Regions from separate parts of the Pseudoduganella sp. OTU4001 genome, predicted to be linked through region 3. Evidence: predicted binding sites of a transcription regulator. Region 3 holds the regulator's gene; each other region holds the start of a gene.

Region 1 (5,532 bases), on a different contig from region 3:
GCTTCATGCGCTCAAAGATGGGAAAACAATCGGCGCCGCCCTGGACGCCGCTTTTGCGCTGGATGAAGAGTTCAGCGTCGCCGCCAGCCTCCAGCAATGGCTGCAGCAGCAAACCCTAGTAAAACGCCCGCATTAACTTGGCTTCACCGGACAGATCCCGGTGCAACATATTGGCGCGATGGGTTGCTTCGATCATGCGCAGGAGCTGCGCATCCTCACAGCGCTCAAGCTCTTCATTTGCCGTCAGCAAGGCCTGGGCAAGCTTGGCGCGCGCGGCCTGATACAGCACGCTGGTGTAATGGTCGGTATTCTTGAGCAGTTCCTCAGCGTTTTCGATCACCTGGCGCAGGTCACCAATCAGCTGTTCCTGGGTCTGCATTTGCTTCTGGTCGGGACCGTCCATGATGCCCCCCTCCGCGCGGGTTCAATCAGGCTGCACCACCCTCGGCATGGACGTCGATTTGCACGTCGCCCAGGCGCACACGCTGGCCCGCCCGGATTTTTGCCGTCTTGCGCAACTCCTGCTTACCGTCGACTTTGACGTCGCCGCTGGCTACGATCTGCTTGCCGGCGCCGCCGCTGTCGCACAGGCCTACCACTTTCAGGAGCTGGTTCAGCTCGATGTACTCGCCTGTCAATTCGAAATCTACTTTCTGCATTTTAATCCTCTTTCTGTTGGGCTGGCGCCGGGTGTTGTATTTCTGTTTGGCATTAACCCTTGCCGCCGGGCTTGGTCATTTCCAGTGGAACAATCCACTCATTGAACTGGGTTTCGTTCACAAAACCCAGGGCCAAGGCGGCTTCTTTCAATGTACTACCTTCGTGCTGCGCCTTCTTCGCAATTTGCGCGGCGCGATCATACCCGATATGCGGCGCCAGCGCGGTAACCAGCATCAGCGAGCGCTCCATCAGCTCGGCGATGCGGCCCAGGTTGGGTTCGATGCCATGGGCGCAATGTTCGTCGAAACTGCGCATGCCATCGGCCAGCAAGCGCGCACTTTGCAGGAAGTTGTGGGCAATGAGCGGCTTGAAGACATTCAGCTCGAAGTTGCCGGAAGCGCCGCCCATGGTGATTGCCACATCGTTGCCGAACACCTGGCAGCACAGCATGGTCAGCGCTTCGCTCTGGGTCGGGTTGACCTTGCCGGGCATGATGGAGCTGCCTGGCTCGTTCTCCGGGATGGTGATTTCGCCCAGGCCCGAGCGCGGGCCGGACGCCATCCAGCGCACATCGTTGGCCAGCTTCATCAGGGCGGTAGCCAGGGTTTTCAGGGCGCCGTGGGCGGAAACCAGGGCGTCGTGCCCGGCCAGGGCGGCGAATTTGTTGTCGGCGGTGCGGAAGGGCAGTTTCAGCCGGCTGGCCAGTTCCGCAGCGATGCGCGTCGCGTACTCCGGATGGGAATTCAGGCCGGTGCCAACCGCCGTGCCGCCTGCCGCCAGTTCCAGCACGGCGGGCAGGGCTGCTTCGATGGCTTTTTCAGCGTAATCCAGCTGGGCCACGTAACCGGAAAACTCCTGGCCCAGGGTGAGCGGTGTGGCGTCCTGCAGGTGGGTGCGGCCGATTTTGACGATGCCTTCGAATGCCCGGGCCTTCTCCTGCAGCGTGGCGCGCAGCTGGCGCAGCGCCGGCAGCACATTGCCGGCTACCGCTTGCGCTGCCGCCACGTGCATGGCAGTCGGGAAGATGTCGTTTGACGACTGGCCCTTGTTCACGTCGTCATTCGGATGCAGCTTGCGGCCATCGCCGCGCTCGCCGCCCAATAGTTCGGACGCGCGGTTGGCGAGTACTTCGTTCATATTCATATTGGACTGGGTGCCGGAGCCGGTCTGCCAAACCGCCAGCGGGAATTCGCCGGCATGCTGGCCGGCCAGGACTTCGTCGGCAGCCTGCATGATGGCATTGGCCTTGGCGCCATCCAGTACCCCGAGATCGACGTTGACCTTGGCGGCGGCGCGCTTCACGCTGGCAAGCGCAGCGATCAGTTCAGGGGGCATGCGTTCGCTTGAAATGCGGAAGTGCTCCAGCGAACGCTGGGTCTGGGCGCCCCACAACTGGCTGGCGGGAACTTCAATCGGGCCAAAGCTGTCGCGCTCGGTTCTGCTGTCCATGTGTGCTCCAGGGGTGGGGAGTGATGTCATGATTCTAACGCCATTAGCGCGCTAGCTCTGCCGGGCCTACAAAAATGGGATTTTTCGCCGTTAATGAATACATTACGGAAATAGACCTGTTCTCCATGCTAAGCAAACGAAAGACCTTAGGCGCGCTGGCGCTGCTTGTCGCCACCCTGTGCGGCCCGGCGCATGCCGCTGAACTGGGCGAGGTGAAGGTCAATTCGTTCATTGGCCAGCAGTTATCCGCGGACATCGAGCTGGTGGATCTGACGCCGGCCGATCTGGCGGAAATCCAGGCCAAGCTTGCCAACCCGGATGTGTTCAAAGGCGCAGGGCTGGGTGTGCCGCCGGTGCTGGGCGGCCTGTATATCTCCGTCGCCAAGCGCGATGAGCGCCGTTTCCTGCACCTGACGACACTGCAGCCAGTGAACAGTGAGGCGCTGCACCTGTTCCTGGAATTGACTAGCGGCGGCCGCCAGGTCATCCGCGCGGCCACGCTGTGGCTGACGCCGGAGCCGCCAGCACAGCGCGTGGCGCGCACGGTGGCGACGCCGGCTGCCGCGCGTATGCCGCTCACTTCGCCTGTGCCGGAAGGCGGCGAAGCAGCCATGAGTGCAGCCGCCGAGCGCGCATTCGCAGCCCGCAAGGCAGTCGCGCCTGCACCTTCACCGATCGCCGCCAAGTCCGAGCAGCCCAGAACCGTTGTAAAGCCCGCGCAGGCACTGCAAGCTGTTCCGCCCGCGCCGGCAAAAGCGGCGCCGCCGACCCCGGCCCCGGTCGCCGCAGCTGCAGCGCCGGCCGAGGCATGCGTACCCGCCCAGGTCGAAGCCCAGATCCAGCAATGCCAGGCCATGACCGGCAAGCTGGTGGACCTGGAAGGCAAAGTCCAGCGACTACAGCAAGCGCTCACCGCTCCAGCGCCCGCTCTGCCTCCAGCGCCGGCCAAGGCAGCGGCTGCACTCGTGAAATCCGAAGCGCCAGCCAAGCCAGGCGCCACACCAGTCAAGCCCGGTAAGCCTGGCGTAACAGGCGAACTGGAAGCCAAATCCCGCACCAGCATGATCATGATGGCGGTCGGCGGACTGGCAGGCTTGGCCGCATTGGGCGGCGTAATCTACTTCCTGCGCAAGCGGCGAGGGCAGGGGCCGCTGAAAATCTGGCAATCCTTCCGCAAGAAAGAGGAGCCGCCAGCTGAAGAGCCTACTATGGAAGAAGCAACTGCCCAGGGGTAACAGCCGTTGCTTTTATGCGCTAGACAATTTTTTTTGAACTGCGATATACTGGGCTCACACAGGCGAGGTTCTGCCGCAGTCACCACCGATAGCGTGACGCGACCCGCAGAGCGACGTTGACGAAACGACCCCGCCTGGAAGCTGTTCATAGCCGACTGAGGCGATATGAACGCCGGGTGCAACCGGCGCTGAGGCGACACCAGGAGATACCTGGTGCTCGCCCCTCCCAATTCCTCGAAGGCGCCCCAAGCGGGCGCCTTTTTCATTCCAGAAATTTTTGTCCTTATTCGTTCCTGACCCCAAAGTGGACAAAAGTGGCGAAAAAGAAAAAAGCGCCCGGAGGCGCTTTATCTTCTGCGGGGCAGGGAATTAGCCGTTCAGGCGGCTCTGCCATGGCTCGGTGACTTCGCGGATGGCGCGGTCGTTGGCCAGGATTTGTTTCAGCAGGTCAATCTTGCGCTGGCGGGCATCGCCTTGCAGCGGCGCGGCGCCACCCATCAGGGCTACCGAGGCTGCGGCACATTGGTTTTCCATGCGGTCGAGCGAATCCCAGTCGCTGGATTGCGCGGCCATCACCATCTGATTGGTCAAACCGGCAATTTTTTCGTAGGTTGCGAGGACTTCAGAGGTCATTTTGAGCCTTGGATTCTGGGCGCGGAGTACCGCATGTCAGGATTTACGTCAGGCTCGGCAGGAACTTTAGGGTTTTTTGAAAAAAAAATTAAAAAAGCCGTTGCGCCCCCATCCCAAGGGCGGCAACGGCCAGGAGCTAAGCGAAAAACTTGTTTATTTGATCAGTTCTTCCAGGCCTGCGCTCAGTTCGTCCAGCGATGGCATCTGGTCGATCAGGGCATTGTCTTCCAGGCCCAGCAGGTCGGCGACTTCGGTCGGGTAGCAGGCGGCGATTTCGTCCGGGGTCAGCTTGTTTTCATCGACGCGGGCGCGCCAGGCGGCCAGGTGGATGACGGCGGCCAGCAAGTCGTCGCCCGGATGAGGGAAGGCGGCAATGGTTTCGGAGAACGCTGGCGGGAACTTCCAGCGGCGGGCCAGTTCGGCGCCGACGTCGGCGAAGTTGTAGCCCAGCGAGGCTTGCTCGGCATCCAGGCGGCGCGCGTCGAGCGGGCCGGCCACGTGGTCCAGCGCAATCGCCTGCTCGGGCATGGCGGCGTGGATTACCAGCTGGCCAATCGCGTGCATCATGCCGATGGTGAAGGCGAGGTCGGTGTTCTGTTTGCAGGCCTTGGCGATGAACTTGGCGCCCACCGCAGTGCGCAGGCTGTAGCGCCAGAACTGGCGCAGGTCGAGGCCGGGCACGGTCTTGAAGCCGCTCACCAGGCCGGAGCTGATCACCAGCGTGCGCACGGTGACAAAGCCCAGCATCAGCACGGCGTCTTCCACGGTGCCGATCGAGCGCGAGACATGGTAATAGGCGGAATTGGCCAGGCGTAGCAGTTTGGCGCTCAGCACCGGGTCGGCCGACAGTTTCTTGGCGATCTCTTCGGTGGAGACGCTGGCCTTGTCGAAGCTGCTGATCAATTCGTCAACAACCTTCGGCGCAGTAGGCAACGCTGTCGGGTTCTGGAACAGGGCTTCGAGCTTCATGGAAAGTCTCCTTTTTGATAGGCGTTGCTGTAAGTGAACTATAAAGCCATTCCAGAGGGGAGTGCAGCAAGTTTTTAACATTCGTTGGCATTGCTGCACAGCATTCCTCGATTTTTGCATCTGATCCTCGAAATTTGCAGTCTGTCGCACAGCGGCCATGTCATGGCCGAGTTGCCGCTAGAGTGCAGGCTGGCTTATTCCGCCATAAATAATTACGAGAGATAGGGATACAACAATGCATGCAACCACACGCGTAACGCCACTCAAGCTGGCCCTTACCCTGGCCTTCTGCGGCGCCACCATGGGCCTGGCCCCGGCAATCGCCCAACAGGCGGCGCCGGCCCAGGCTGCGCCAGTACAGGCAGCGGCCGCGCCGCTGCCGGGCGATGATTTCTTTGGCTATGTGAATGCCGACTGGCTGGCCAAGACCGAGATCCCGGCCGATAAAGGCAGCTGGGGCGCCGGTTCCGCGCTGGGCGATGAAACCAACGCCCGCATCGTTAAACTGATTGAAGAAACCGCCGCCAGGAACCCGGCCGGCGATGCGCGCCGCGTGACGGACTTCTACCGCGCCTTCATGGATGAA
Region 2 (5,532 bases), on a different contig from region 3:
ACGGCGCCGTAGGCGGCGGCCAGGCGCCGTTCAGTGCCGGTGTTGTTGATCAGTTTGGACAGCTGCGCCAACCATGGCATGGTCAGGTCGCGGATGCGGCGGTCGTCGTCCAGCATCTGCTTGATCAGGCCCAGCTTCTGCTGGCGCTCGCCGGCGTCCAGCGTGACCGCAGCTTCGTTGTCGCGCAGGAGCGCGACGTGCGCCGCCACCTGCGCTTCCAGCGTTTCCAGTCCGTCCCAATCGGCCGCCGTTGCTGCGTCCACCATCTTGTGGGTCAAAGCTGCCATGGCGGAGTAGGCGGTCAAAACTTCCACGTTCGTCATTGTGATCCTCGGTTACATGCTGGCGAAGGCCGCAGGCTGGGTTTTGTTGGCAGCACCGGCGTTGCCGCCGATCTGGTTCCAGGTATCGCGCAGGTCGGCCAGCAGGCCACGGACTTCTTCCAGCGCTTGCTGGTCGTTATTGATGTTGGCGTGCAGCAGGCGGCTGCTCATGTATTCGTACAGCGCGTCGAGGTTGGCCGCGATTTCGCCGCCGACTTCCTTGTCCAGGCTGGCACGCAGGCCGTTGTCGATGATCTGGATGGCCTTGGAAATGGCCTTGCCTTTTTCCTGGATGTTGCCGGCGCCCATTTGCACGGATGCGGTCGCGATGGCCGCCAGTGCGCCGTCGTAGAGCATCACGATGAGCTTGTGGGGCGAAGCTGCGCTGACGCCGGTCTCCAGGCCGACCTTGGCATACGCATTCACGCCGCGTGAGTTGTTTCCAAACATAATCTCTCCTCTGTACTCGTGATCAAGCATTGGCCGCGAGGGAGGCCAACTGCTGGGTCAAATACGCTTGTGTTGACTGCATCTGTGCCAGCACCGTGTCCAGGCGCGTGAACTGGGCGCGGTAGCGGGCTTCAACGCCTTCCAGCTTGGTATTGAAGGCGTCTTTCTGCTTGGTGATATCTTTGATGTTCTTGTTTAAACCTTCAGTGCGGGTACCGATCAAACCCTTGCTGCCCAGGAAGCTGGTAGCCAGGTTGTTGAGCTGGTAGGCATAGCCCTGCGAGAAAGAGATGTTGCCGCGGTCGCCCGTGCTGCCACCGGTCACCTCGATCTTCAAGCCTTCCACCGCCGAGCCGCCCAGGCCGCTCAGGGTCTGGCCGCTGCCGGTCGCCGGCAAACCGTTGATGGTGCCCGCCACGTCCTTGCCGGCCACCGTGGTGCCGGTGCCGAAGATGCTGCCGACCGTGGTGCCGCTGACGTCGACCAGCTTGATATTCGAGACCGAACCGTATTTGCTGGATGCCAGCACCAGCTTGCCATTGCTATCGATGGTGGCTTCCACGCTGTTGCCGTTGGAAGCGAAGCCGGAATTGCCGTTGATGGCCGCTTGCAGCTGCTTGGCCAGTTGCTCAGGCGTATAGCTGCCGGCCGGGATTTCCACTTCCACCGTGTTCTTGGCCACCGGCGGCGTGCCGTCGTTCAGCGAGATTTTCCACTTGGTGCCGTCGGCAATGGTGGTGGCTGCCACCGCCGCATCGGAGGTGATGGAGCCCTGCGCCGCGATCTGGGTCACGTTGATGTTGTAGGTGCCCGGCTTGGTGGCGTTGGTTGAGCTGACGAAGCTGATGCTGCTGTCGCTGGCGCTGCCGACCGCGGCAAACAGCGAGGCGATATCGCTGAAATTGTTGTCGATGGCTTTCTGCAGCTTGCCGCTGTCGAGGCTCAGCTGGCCGGTCTTGTCAAAGCTGATGCCGACTTGGCCCAGGTTGGCCAGCGACCCGCTGAGGCCGGTAATCGGCGCGCCCAGCATCTTGCGCAAACTCGACTGCACGGTCTGGGCGGTGAAGTCGCCCTGCAGGATGCCGGCCTTCTTGGTTTCCGGGTCATAGCCGGTCATGTCCTTGATCGCCTTGTCGAGGTCGTTGTAGGCCTTGACGAAGTTGGTCAGGTTGGTTTTCAGCGAACCGGTGTCCTTGCTGATGTTGAGGGAGCTGCTGCCGAGCTTGGTCACGTTCAGCGTCACGCCCTGGATGGCTTCGCTGATCGAGTTGGTGGCGCTGCTGATGGTGATGCCGTTGACGCTGGCCTTGGTGTCTTGCGCCGCCGCAGTCTGCTTCAGGTTGCGGGTAGTGCCGGCCGGATCGTAGGCCAGCAGGTCGTTCAGCGCGGTATCGGGCGGGTTGCCGGCATCGCCTTCCAGGCGGATCTTCATCGACGTCTTTTCGCCGGTGGCGGTGTTGTTCAGCACCAGGCGGTAGGGCGTGCCGCTGCCGTCGTTGATGATGCTGGCGTTGACGCCGATCGCCGCCTTGTTGATGGCGTCGCGGATGCCTTCCAGCGTGTTGTTGGTGCCGTCGATCACCACGCCTTTGAGCGGCGAGGAATTGTATTTGAAGCTGCCGGCCAGGTTGCTGCCGCCGGTGCCGGCAGTCAGGCCGGCCGCTGCCGGGTTGGTGCCGCCAATGGTGATGGCGCTGCCGTCGGCCGACGTCAGGCGCAGGCTGGTGGTCGAGGTGTAGCTCGAACCGTCGTTGGCGCTGCCGGCTGCGGTGGCAATGCCGCCGCTGACGGTACCGGCCACCACTTCTTCCACGGCGATGCTGCCGCCGCCTGCGCTGCGGAATTCCAGCGTGCCGGCGGCAGCGCTGCCGGTGAAGGTGATGCCGGCGGCGTCCAGCGCGTCGCGGATGGCGCCCGGGCCGGCCAGGTTGGTGTCGATGTCGGCGGCGCTCACGCCGCTGCCCACGGCAACGCTATTGCCCTGGGAGGCGATCTCGACCCCGCCCACGGTCAGCGAATACGTCCCATCGGCACCGGTGGCGACATCGCCGAAGGTGCTGAAGATATTCATGGTGCTGGCGCTGACGCCGGTGGTGGCGGTCTTGGCGTTGATGGCCGTGGCCAGCGCGGCGGCGCTCTTGGTGTCGGCCGTGGTGCTGATGGCGGTGCCGTTGATGGTCAGCGAACCGTCGGCCAGGCCGTTGGTGTGCATGGCGCTGGTGATGCCGCTGCCGTCCACGCCGAAGCCGACATTGGTGGCGGTGCCGAACTCGAAATACATGGTGGTCTTGGTGCCAAGACCGATGGCGGTGTTTTTGCTGGCCAGGCCCGAGCTGGTCAGCGTTTGCGCCTGGGCCAGCTGGGTGACATTGATGTTGTAGTTGCCCGGCGTGGCTTTGGCGCCGGCCGTCGCGGTCAGGACCTTGTCATCGCCCGCCACCGCGCTCAGGGCGCGGAAAGCGTCGGCCTTGGTCAGCGAACCGAGCGCGCTCTGGAACACGCCGATGGCGCCGCTCAGGGAACCGAGGGCGCTGACTTTGGCCTGGTAGGAGGCGGCCTTGCGTTCGTAGGCTTGCAATGGAGCCGCTTCGGCAGCCATCAGCTTCGCCACGATGTCATTGACATTCAAGCCAGAACCAATGCCAGGCGACGTCAGGGTGGGGGAAGAAATAGCCACAGAAATACTCCATAGAAAGCGTCACTATAAGTGCTTATCGGCAAAATCAAACGTGACTTGAGAGGGGGATTTCCGGGCTTGTTCCGCTGACAAGCACTCTTGCCGCGCCGCTGGTACCAGCATAGCGCAAAAAAGCCCGGGATGCCGCGTGGCATGCCGGGCCTGGTACTCCGCTGGCGTGTTCAGGCTTCCTGGTCGACCAGGAGGCCACCACTGCGGGCGTCGATTGACTTGGCAATCTGCAAAGCTTCCGGCGTCGGGATCTGACGCAGGACTTCCTTGGTGCTCTGGTCGATCACCTTGACGATAGTGCGGTTGCTGTCATTGTCGATGGAGAACTCGAGCGCTTGGGCCCGGTCCTGCACCGTCTTGTTCAGCTTGGCGACCGCTTCTTCCACATCCTTCTTGGAAGGCGCAGCCTCCTTGGCCTTGACCGCATCGACGGTTTCCACCGCAGCGGCAGGGCTGCGCCCAGCCACCGGGGCGGCGGCTGGTTCCGCACCCACGCTGCCACGGTCGGGCCGTGGTGCAGAAGCAGATATCGAATCGATAGTCATATAGACCTCCTACGGGAAATTCCCCGGTCCGGGTGACCGGAGCGGGGAATCGCTTTTTACACGCTATCCGGCGATTAACCGCGCAGCAGGCTCAGCACGCCGTTAGGCAGCGAGTTGGCCTGGGCCAGCATGGCGGTACCAGCTTGTTGCAGGATCTGCGCACGGGTCAGGCTTGCAGTTTCTGCCGCGAAGTCGGTATCCACGATACGGGAACGCGATGCCGACAGGTTCTCGGTCGTTGCGCTCAGGTTCGAGATGGTCGACGAGAAGCGCGACTGCAGAGCACCGAAGGCTGCACGCTGGTTGTTGACCGAAGCCAGGGCTGCGTCAGCGATCTTGATCGCCAGCTGGGAACCTGCGAAGTCAGTCACGTCCAGGTCGGCCACCGCGTTCAGGGTCGAGGTGCCGGCGGCGCCTGCGTTGTCCAGCGAGAAGCCGGAGCCGGTGTCGGTGATCGAGAACGAGCTTTCCGAGTCGAAGGTCACGCGGCCATGCGCCACCGCGGTGCCACCGATGGCGCTGAAGGCTGCACCACCAGCGCCCGCGCTCACCAGGGTACCATCGGCGGCGTAGTTGTCGACGTCGAAGTCGGTATTGGCGACGGCGGCGGTGTCCGCGATCACAATATCGGCACCGCTGGCGTGGCTCAGCTTCAGCCCGCCGTTGGTCGCGTCGTACTGGGCGGTGACACCGGTCTTGGAGGACTGGGCGTTGATGGCGTTGATGGCCGACGCGTAATCCGCTGCTTCGTCGGCGCCCGCGCCTACGGAGAAGGTAATGGTCGCTTCGTTGCCGGCGGCGGTGTTATCGCCCACCAGGGTGAACTCATACGATTCGCCGCCCGTCAGGCTCAGGTTGACGTTGGTTTCCGCGGTCGCGGTGACACCGGTTTCCGCAGTTTCGTTGTTCACCTTGGCAGCGACCGACTTGGCCGTGTCACCCACGGCGGTATCGACGGTGACACTGCCGCGCACGCCGTTGACGTCCACCGTGCCGACGGCCGCCAGGCTGGCGCCGGTCACTTGCACTGCATCGTTGGCGATACGGTTGTTGCCGTAGGTGTTGGTCAGGAAGTTCGCACCGGTGGCCTGGATGGTCTGGTTGGCATCGGCACCGACCTGGAAGGTCGCGGTACCCATGGTGCCGTCCAGCAGAGCCTGGCCGTTGAAGGTGGTGGTCTGGGCGATACGGTTCAGTTCAGATGCCAGCTGGCCAACTTCAGTCTGCAGAGCCTGACGGTCCGAAGCGGAGTTGGTGGCGTTGGAGGACTGCACTGCCAGTTCGCGGATACGCTGCAGGATTTCGCCGGAGGACGACAGGGCGCCTTCAGCGGTCTGCGACAGCGACACGCCGTCGTTGGCGTTACGCATCGCCTGGGTCATGCCACGGATCTGCGACGACATACGGTCGGAAATCGCCAGGCCTGCCGCATCGTCTTTCGCGCTGTTAATACGCAGACCGGAAGACAGACGTTGCAGGGAAGTGGACAGGCTGCCCTGGGAGGTGGTCAGGTTGCGCTGCGAGT
Region 3 (5,532 bases):
CTGCCGCAGCTGAAAGTGCTGTCGCATTCGGAAATTCCGGAGACGAAGACCATCCGCGTGACCTCGCTGGTAGGCGCACAATAAGGGGCCATTTCCGCAGCTATTCCTTCGATTGTTTCTGTCGTGCATCGTCAATAATTTGACCATGTGAGCAATCTGCGGAGTAGCTGGAAATGAACGTCAAAAAATTTACCGCCCCAACATCGCGTGAAGCGCTGCGCAAAGTGCGGGAAGCACTGGGCCCGGATGCGGTGATCCTGTCCAACCGCGCTGTCGACGGCGCGGTGGAAATCCTGGCCCTGGCAGGCGACGATGCCGCCTCCCTGGCCCCGCATTCCGCCGATTCCCCAATGTCCGCCCCGGCGCCGCAACTGGAGCTGCCTACCACGGTTGCCCCGGCCTTCGTCCCGCCGATGGAAGCCACGCCAGCCCTGGTCGCCCAGCCCGTAGCGCCGGTGGTACGCGCCACCACCCCACGCCCAGCCCCACGCGCCGCCGCCCCCGCAGCGCCGGTCGCACCGGCAGTGGACATGGACCGCGTCGCCGCCCTGGTCGCCGAAGCCGTCGCCAGCGCCAAAGCCAATGCCGCCGCCGAAATGAGCAGCATGATGAGCGAACTGCGCGCCATGCGCGGCATGATGGAAACCCAGCTTAACGAACTGTCCTTCTCGAACACCGCCCAGCGCGAACCGCACAAGACCGCGGTGATGCGCGAACTGCTGGCCGCCGGCTTCTCCGCCAGCCTGGCGCGCTACCTGGCCGACAAGCTGCCGGCCACCCGCGACGCCGCCGAAGCGCTGCAATGGTCGCGCACTGCGCTGGCCCGCAATATCAACGCCATGAACAACGAAGACGCGCTGCTGGAAAAGGGCGGCGTGTTCGCCCTGGTCGGCCCGACCGGCGTCGGCAAGACCACCACCACCGCCAAGCTGGCCGCGCGCTGCGTGATGCGCCACGGCCCGGAAAAGCTGGCCTTGATCACCACCGACGCCTACCGTATCGGCGCCCACGAACAGCTGCGCATCTACGGCAAGATCCTGGGCGTGATGGTGCATTCGGTGAAAGACGAGGCCGACCTGCGCATCGCCCTCAATGAACTGAAAAACAAGCACACCGTCCTGATCGACACCGTTGGCGTCAGCCAGCGCGACCAGATGGTGGCCGAGCAGGTCGCCATGCTGCAGGGCGTCGGCACCGACGTGCAGCGCATCCTGTGCATGAACGCTACCTCGACCCAGGAAACCCTGTCGGAAGTGGTGCGCGCCTACCAGGGCAGCGGCCTGGCCGGCGCCATCATCACCAAGCTCGACGAAGCCGCCTCGATCGGCTCCGCGCTGGACGTGGTGATCCGCCACAAGCTGCGCCTGTTCTACGCCTCCAACGGCCAGCGCGTGCCGGAAGACCTGCACCTGGCCGATCCGGCCGCCCTGGTGGAGCGTGCCTTCGGCGGCCAGTCCGCCCCAAAATTCGGCGACGCCGAACTGCCGCTGCTGATGGCCGGCGCCGCCCAAGACCCGATGCTGCGCGAGGTACGCCTTGGCTAATTTCGATTTCGACCAGGCCGAAGGCCTGCGCCGGATGCTGGCCGGCCCCCGGCCACGCATCATCACCTTCCTGTCGGCCACCCCGCAGGACGATAAAGGCGCCATGCTGGTTAACCTGGGCGCCTCGCTGTCGCAAGCTGGCAACGATGTGCTGCTGGTCGACGCCTGCGCCAGCGCCCACGGCGTGGCCTCCCGCCTCGGCCTGGATGCCGGCGGCAGCCTGCTCGACGTGGCGCGCCAGCGCAGCGCCCTGAACCAGGTGCTGCACGCCGCCCCGCAGGGCTTCAATGTGGTGTCGATGACGCGCGGCGAGGCGCGCCGCGGCCCGGACGAAGGGCGCCGCCTGGCCAAGGCCTTCGGCGTGCTGGCCAGCCAGAGCGGCATCGTGCTGGTCGATGGCGAGTTCGATGGCGAGGCCTTCCCGGTACCGGTCATGGCCAGTTCCGAGATCGTGGTGCAAGTGTCAAACAGTGCCACTTCCATCAAGAATGCTTATATGATGATCAAGCGGCTCAACCATGAGCTGGGCCGCCGCCCGTTTGGCATCCTGGTCACCGGCGCTTCCGAGGCCGAAGCGAGGGTGGTTTACGATAATATGGCGCATGCGGCAAGCCGTTACCTGGCAGTCAACCTCGTTTCCATGGGGTCGGTGCCAGCCGACGAATACCTGCAGCGCGCTGCCCGGCTGGGTCGTGCGGTGGTGGACGCCTTCCCGCTGGCCGGGGCTTCAGTAGCCTTCCGCCAGCTGGCGGGCCGTTTCGCGATGGGGAGCTGCAACCATTTTAGAGCCTGATAAGAATTAGAACCTTTATGTACACGGTCAAAGGGAAGGTGGATAAGGATTCCTTGCTGACGGAGCACATGCCGTTGGTCAAGCGCCTGGCCCACCATATGAAGGCAAAATTGCCGCCCAGTGTGGAAGTGGATGACCTGGTACAAGCAGGCATGATCGGCTTGCTCGATGCGATCAACCGCTATGAAGAAACCCACGGCGCCCAGTTCGAAACGTACGCAGTGATGCGTATCCGTGGCGCCATGCTGGATGAGCTGCGCAGCTCCGACTGGATGCCGCGCTCGATGCGCCAGGACATGCGCAAGATCGAAAACGCGATGGCCACGCTGCAGCAGCGCCTGGGCCGCCCGCCGACCGAGTCGGAAGTGGCGAAATCGCTAAAACTGTCGCTGTCCGACTACCAGGAAATGCTGTCCGAAGGCGGCGGCCACCAGCTGGTGTATTACGAAGATTTTCACGAGGAAGACGGCAACGACAGCTTCCTCGACCGCTATGCCCATGATGAAGATGCCGATCCGCTGCGCGCGCTGCTCGACACCGACTTCCGCCAGGCTGTGATCGATGCGATTGATGCGCTACCGCCACGCGAGAAAATGCTGATGGGCCTTTACTACGAGGAAGAGCTGAACCTGAAAGAGATCGGCGCCGTGATGGGTGTTTCCGAGTCGCGGGTTTCGCAGTTGCACACACAAGCCGTGGCGCGCCTGCGTGCCTCGCTGCGGGAGCAGGCATGGACTGGTCCAGCGTAGCCGGCGTACTGCTGGCGCTGGCCGGCATCATCGTCGGCCAGGGGCTGGAAGGGGGCAAGATCACCTCCCTGCTGCAGCCGGCGGCCTTCGCCATCGTGGTGATCGGCACCTTCGGCGCGGTCATGCTGCAAACCCGTACGCCGACCTTGCGCCGTGGCTTGTCCATGCTGCGCTGGGTTTTCAAACCGCCGGTCGATACGCGCGCCCAGCTGGCGCGCGACATCAACAACTGGAGCCACATCGCCCGCCGCGACGGGCTGCTGGCGCTGGAGCGGCCCATGCTGGGTGCCAAGGACAAATTTGTCGCCAAGGGATTGCGCATGATCGTGGACGGCATCCAGCCGGACAAGATGCGCCAGATCCTGGATATGGAAATCACAGCCTTTGAAACGGCTGAGCGGCAGGCGGTGCGTATCTGGGAATCGGCGGCCGGCTATTCGCCGACCATCGGCATCCTCGGTGCGGTGCTGGGCCTGATCCATGTGATGGAAAACCTGACCGACCCGAGCAAGCTCGGTTCCGGCATTGCGGTGGCCTTCGTTTCGACCATCTACGGCGTCGGCCTGGCCAACCTGTTCTTCTACCCGATTGCCAACAAGCTCAAGACCATCGTCACACGCCAGGTTTACCTGCAGGAGCTGACGGCGGCCGTGTTCTACGATATCGCCACCGGCGACTTTACCCGCGTGGTGGATGAACGCATTGCGACCCTGATGCGGGAGCCGTGATATGCAATACCGCCGCGCGCGCCGCAAGTTCGATGACGATCCGGAAAACCACGAGCGTTGGCTGATCTCCTACGCCGACTTCATCACGCTGCTGTTTGCCTTCTTTGTCGTGATGTATGCGATTTCCTCGGTCAACCTGGGCAAGTACAAGGTGTTTTCGGACGCGCTGGGCGATGCCTTTGGCGGTGCCGGCGCGGCGCCGCCCACTACCACCGAGGTGCAGAGCCTGCCCATTCCGAATCCGGCCCAGCGCAAGCGCAATGAGCAGATCAAGCGCGAGAAGGAGCAGATGCAGCGGCTGGCCAAGGATTTGTCCAGCACCCTGGCGCCTTTGGTGAAAGAAGGGAAGGTGCGGGTGACGCAGAATTTGCGCGGGGTCAGCGTGGAGATCAACGCTTCCGTGCTGTTCAATCCGGGCGACGCGCGCCTGACCGACGAATCGCGCGAGGCGCTGACGGCGGTGGCGACCTTGCTCAGGGATGACCCGCATGCGGTGCAGGTAGAGGGGCATACCGATAATGTCCCGATCCGGAATACGCTTTATCCGTCGAACTGGGAATTGTCGGCGGTGCGGGCAGGCAGTGTGGTGCGCCTGTTTATTGAATCGGGGATCGCGCCGTCGCGCATGACGGCGGTCGGGCATGCTGATAACCAGCCGGTCGCACCCAATACCGATCCGGAATCGCGCGCGCGCAACCGGCGGGTGGCGGTGACGATCTTGTCGGGGATTCCTGATCCGGGGACGGAGATTCCAACCCCTCGGTTCTAAATTAAAAGCGAAAATTCAGCCAGCGATAAACCCGCGGCGGGTCGTCCCGCCGGAAGTCATCCCACTTGGCCCATAAACCGTGGTCTGCTGCGGCCGCAGCGCTTGCAGCGCGCCCTGGGTCTGCCCCAGGTGCTTATTGATCAGCACGCCATTCAGGCGATTCAATTCCTTGGCCGCCCGGGTCTGGTCCAGCAGCCTTTGCCACAGCATATTGGCAGCATCATCGTGCTGGACTTCCAGCCACGACTCCATGCCCGCTTCCATCGCAGGGAAGCCGGCCTCAGCCAGCGCCTGGTGGCGTGCGGTGGCCAGCGAGGCCATTTCATTGACCAACGCCGACTTTTGCGGCGTGAGCGAGGTCAGGTGCTCAATGTCCGCCGCGACCAGATCCTGCTGCTCCTGTTTCAGGACTACCAGCAATTCCGTGATCTTGTCCAACTCAGCCTGCAGGCTGTGTTTCGGCGAGACAGTTGCCATTATTTGAATCCTTAGCGTTGCTTACGCGAGTGCAGCAGGTCGCGGACTGTTTCCAGCAAACCGTCTGCCACTTTTTCCGAATTGACCTGGAACTGGCCGTCAGCAATCGCCATCTTGATACGTTCGACTTTCTTGGTATCGAATACGGCATTGCTACCGGCAGCGCCACTGGCCGCCAATGCCTGTCCTTGCGCGGACAGGCGCACATTGTCGGTACTTGCCTGCGGTGCGGCAGTGTTCGTTGCGGCGGCCTTGTCCGCGCCGCGCGCGTTCCCGGTCGTCGCGGGCGAACTTGGCAAGCCCGGCGTGTTCTTCAATGTATCGTTGATCTTCACAGCTTTATCCTCGTCTGGTTGGAGGCCTTTACCCCGGCATACGAGTCTATAACGGCAGCCTGCCGCCAAACTTTAGCTGGCTGTCGGCAATTCCTTATTACTTTTTGTCAAAATGTCACTTCAACCAAGCCACCAGT

The links. The regulator FliA, encoded in region 3, starts transcription of late flagellar genes. The targets are predictions, from matches to a motif close to CTAAAGTTTNNNNNNNNNNNGCCGNTA.
Region 1: AAHE99_RS19570 (flagellar protein FliT) is a predicted target of FliA. The motif match lies at 4,021-4,047, and genes of this name have one in related genera.
Region 2: fliD (flagellar filament capping protein FliD) is a predicted target of FliA. The motif match lies at 3,486-3,512, and genes of this name have one in related genera.

What each region holds. Positions count from the first base shown of each region.
Region 1 covers NZ_JASATG010000025.1:3,025-8,556, forward strand. The annotation lists gene bufB (MNIO family bufferin maturase) at 1-136, shown strand, start outside; gene AAHE99_RS19550 (DUF883 domain-containing protein) at 116-403, opposite strand; gene AAHE99_RS19555 (RNA-binding S4 domain-containing protein) at 429-659, opposite strand; gene fumC (class II fumarate hydratase) at 712-2,109, opposite strand; gene AAHE99_RS19565 (type IV pilus assembly protein FimV) at 2,235-3,344, shown strand; gene AAHE99_RS19570 (flagellar protein FliT) at 3,714-3,977, opposite strand; gene AAHE99_RS19575 (HDOD domain-containing protein) at 4,131-4,946, opposite strand; gene AAHE99_RS19580 (M13 family metallopeptidase) at 5,182-5,532, shown strand, end outside.
Region 2 covers NZ_JASATG010000030.1:55,743-61,274, reverse strand. The annotation lists gene AAHE99_RS21485 (flagellar protein FliT) at 1-323, opposite strand, end outside; gene fliS (flagellar export chaperone FliS) at 336-773, opposite strand; gene fliD (flagellar filament capping protein FliD) at 796-3,450, opposite strand; gene AAHE99_RS21470 (flagellar protein FlaG) at 3,633-4,007, opposite strand; gene AAHE99_RS21465 (flagellin N-terminal helical domain-containing protein) at 4,082-5,532, opposite strand, start outside.
Region 3 covers NZ_JASATG010000026.1:28,078-33,609, reverse strand. The annotation lists gene flhA (flagellar biosynthesis protein FlhA) at 1-84, shown strand, start outside; gene flhF (flagellar biosynthesis protein FlhF) at 174-1,544, shown strand; gene AAHE99_RS20070 (MinD/ParA family ATP-binding protein) at 1,537-2,337, shown strand; gene AAHE99_RS20065 (RNA polymerase sigma factor FliA) at 2,355-3,086, shown strand; gene AAHE99_RS20060 (flagellar motor protein) at 3,068-3,814, shown strand; gene motD (flagellar motor protein MotD) at 3,816-4,583, shown strand; gene AAHE99_RS20050 (flagella synthesis protein FlgN) at 4,599-5,060, opposite strand; gene flgM (flagellar biosynthesis anti-sigma factor FlgM) at 5,072-5,395, opposite strand; gene flgA (flagellar basal body P-ring formation chaperone FlgA) at 5,503-5,532, opposite strand, start outside.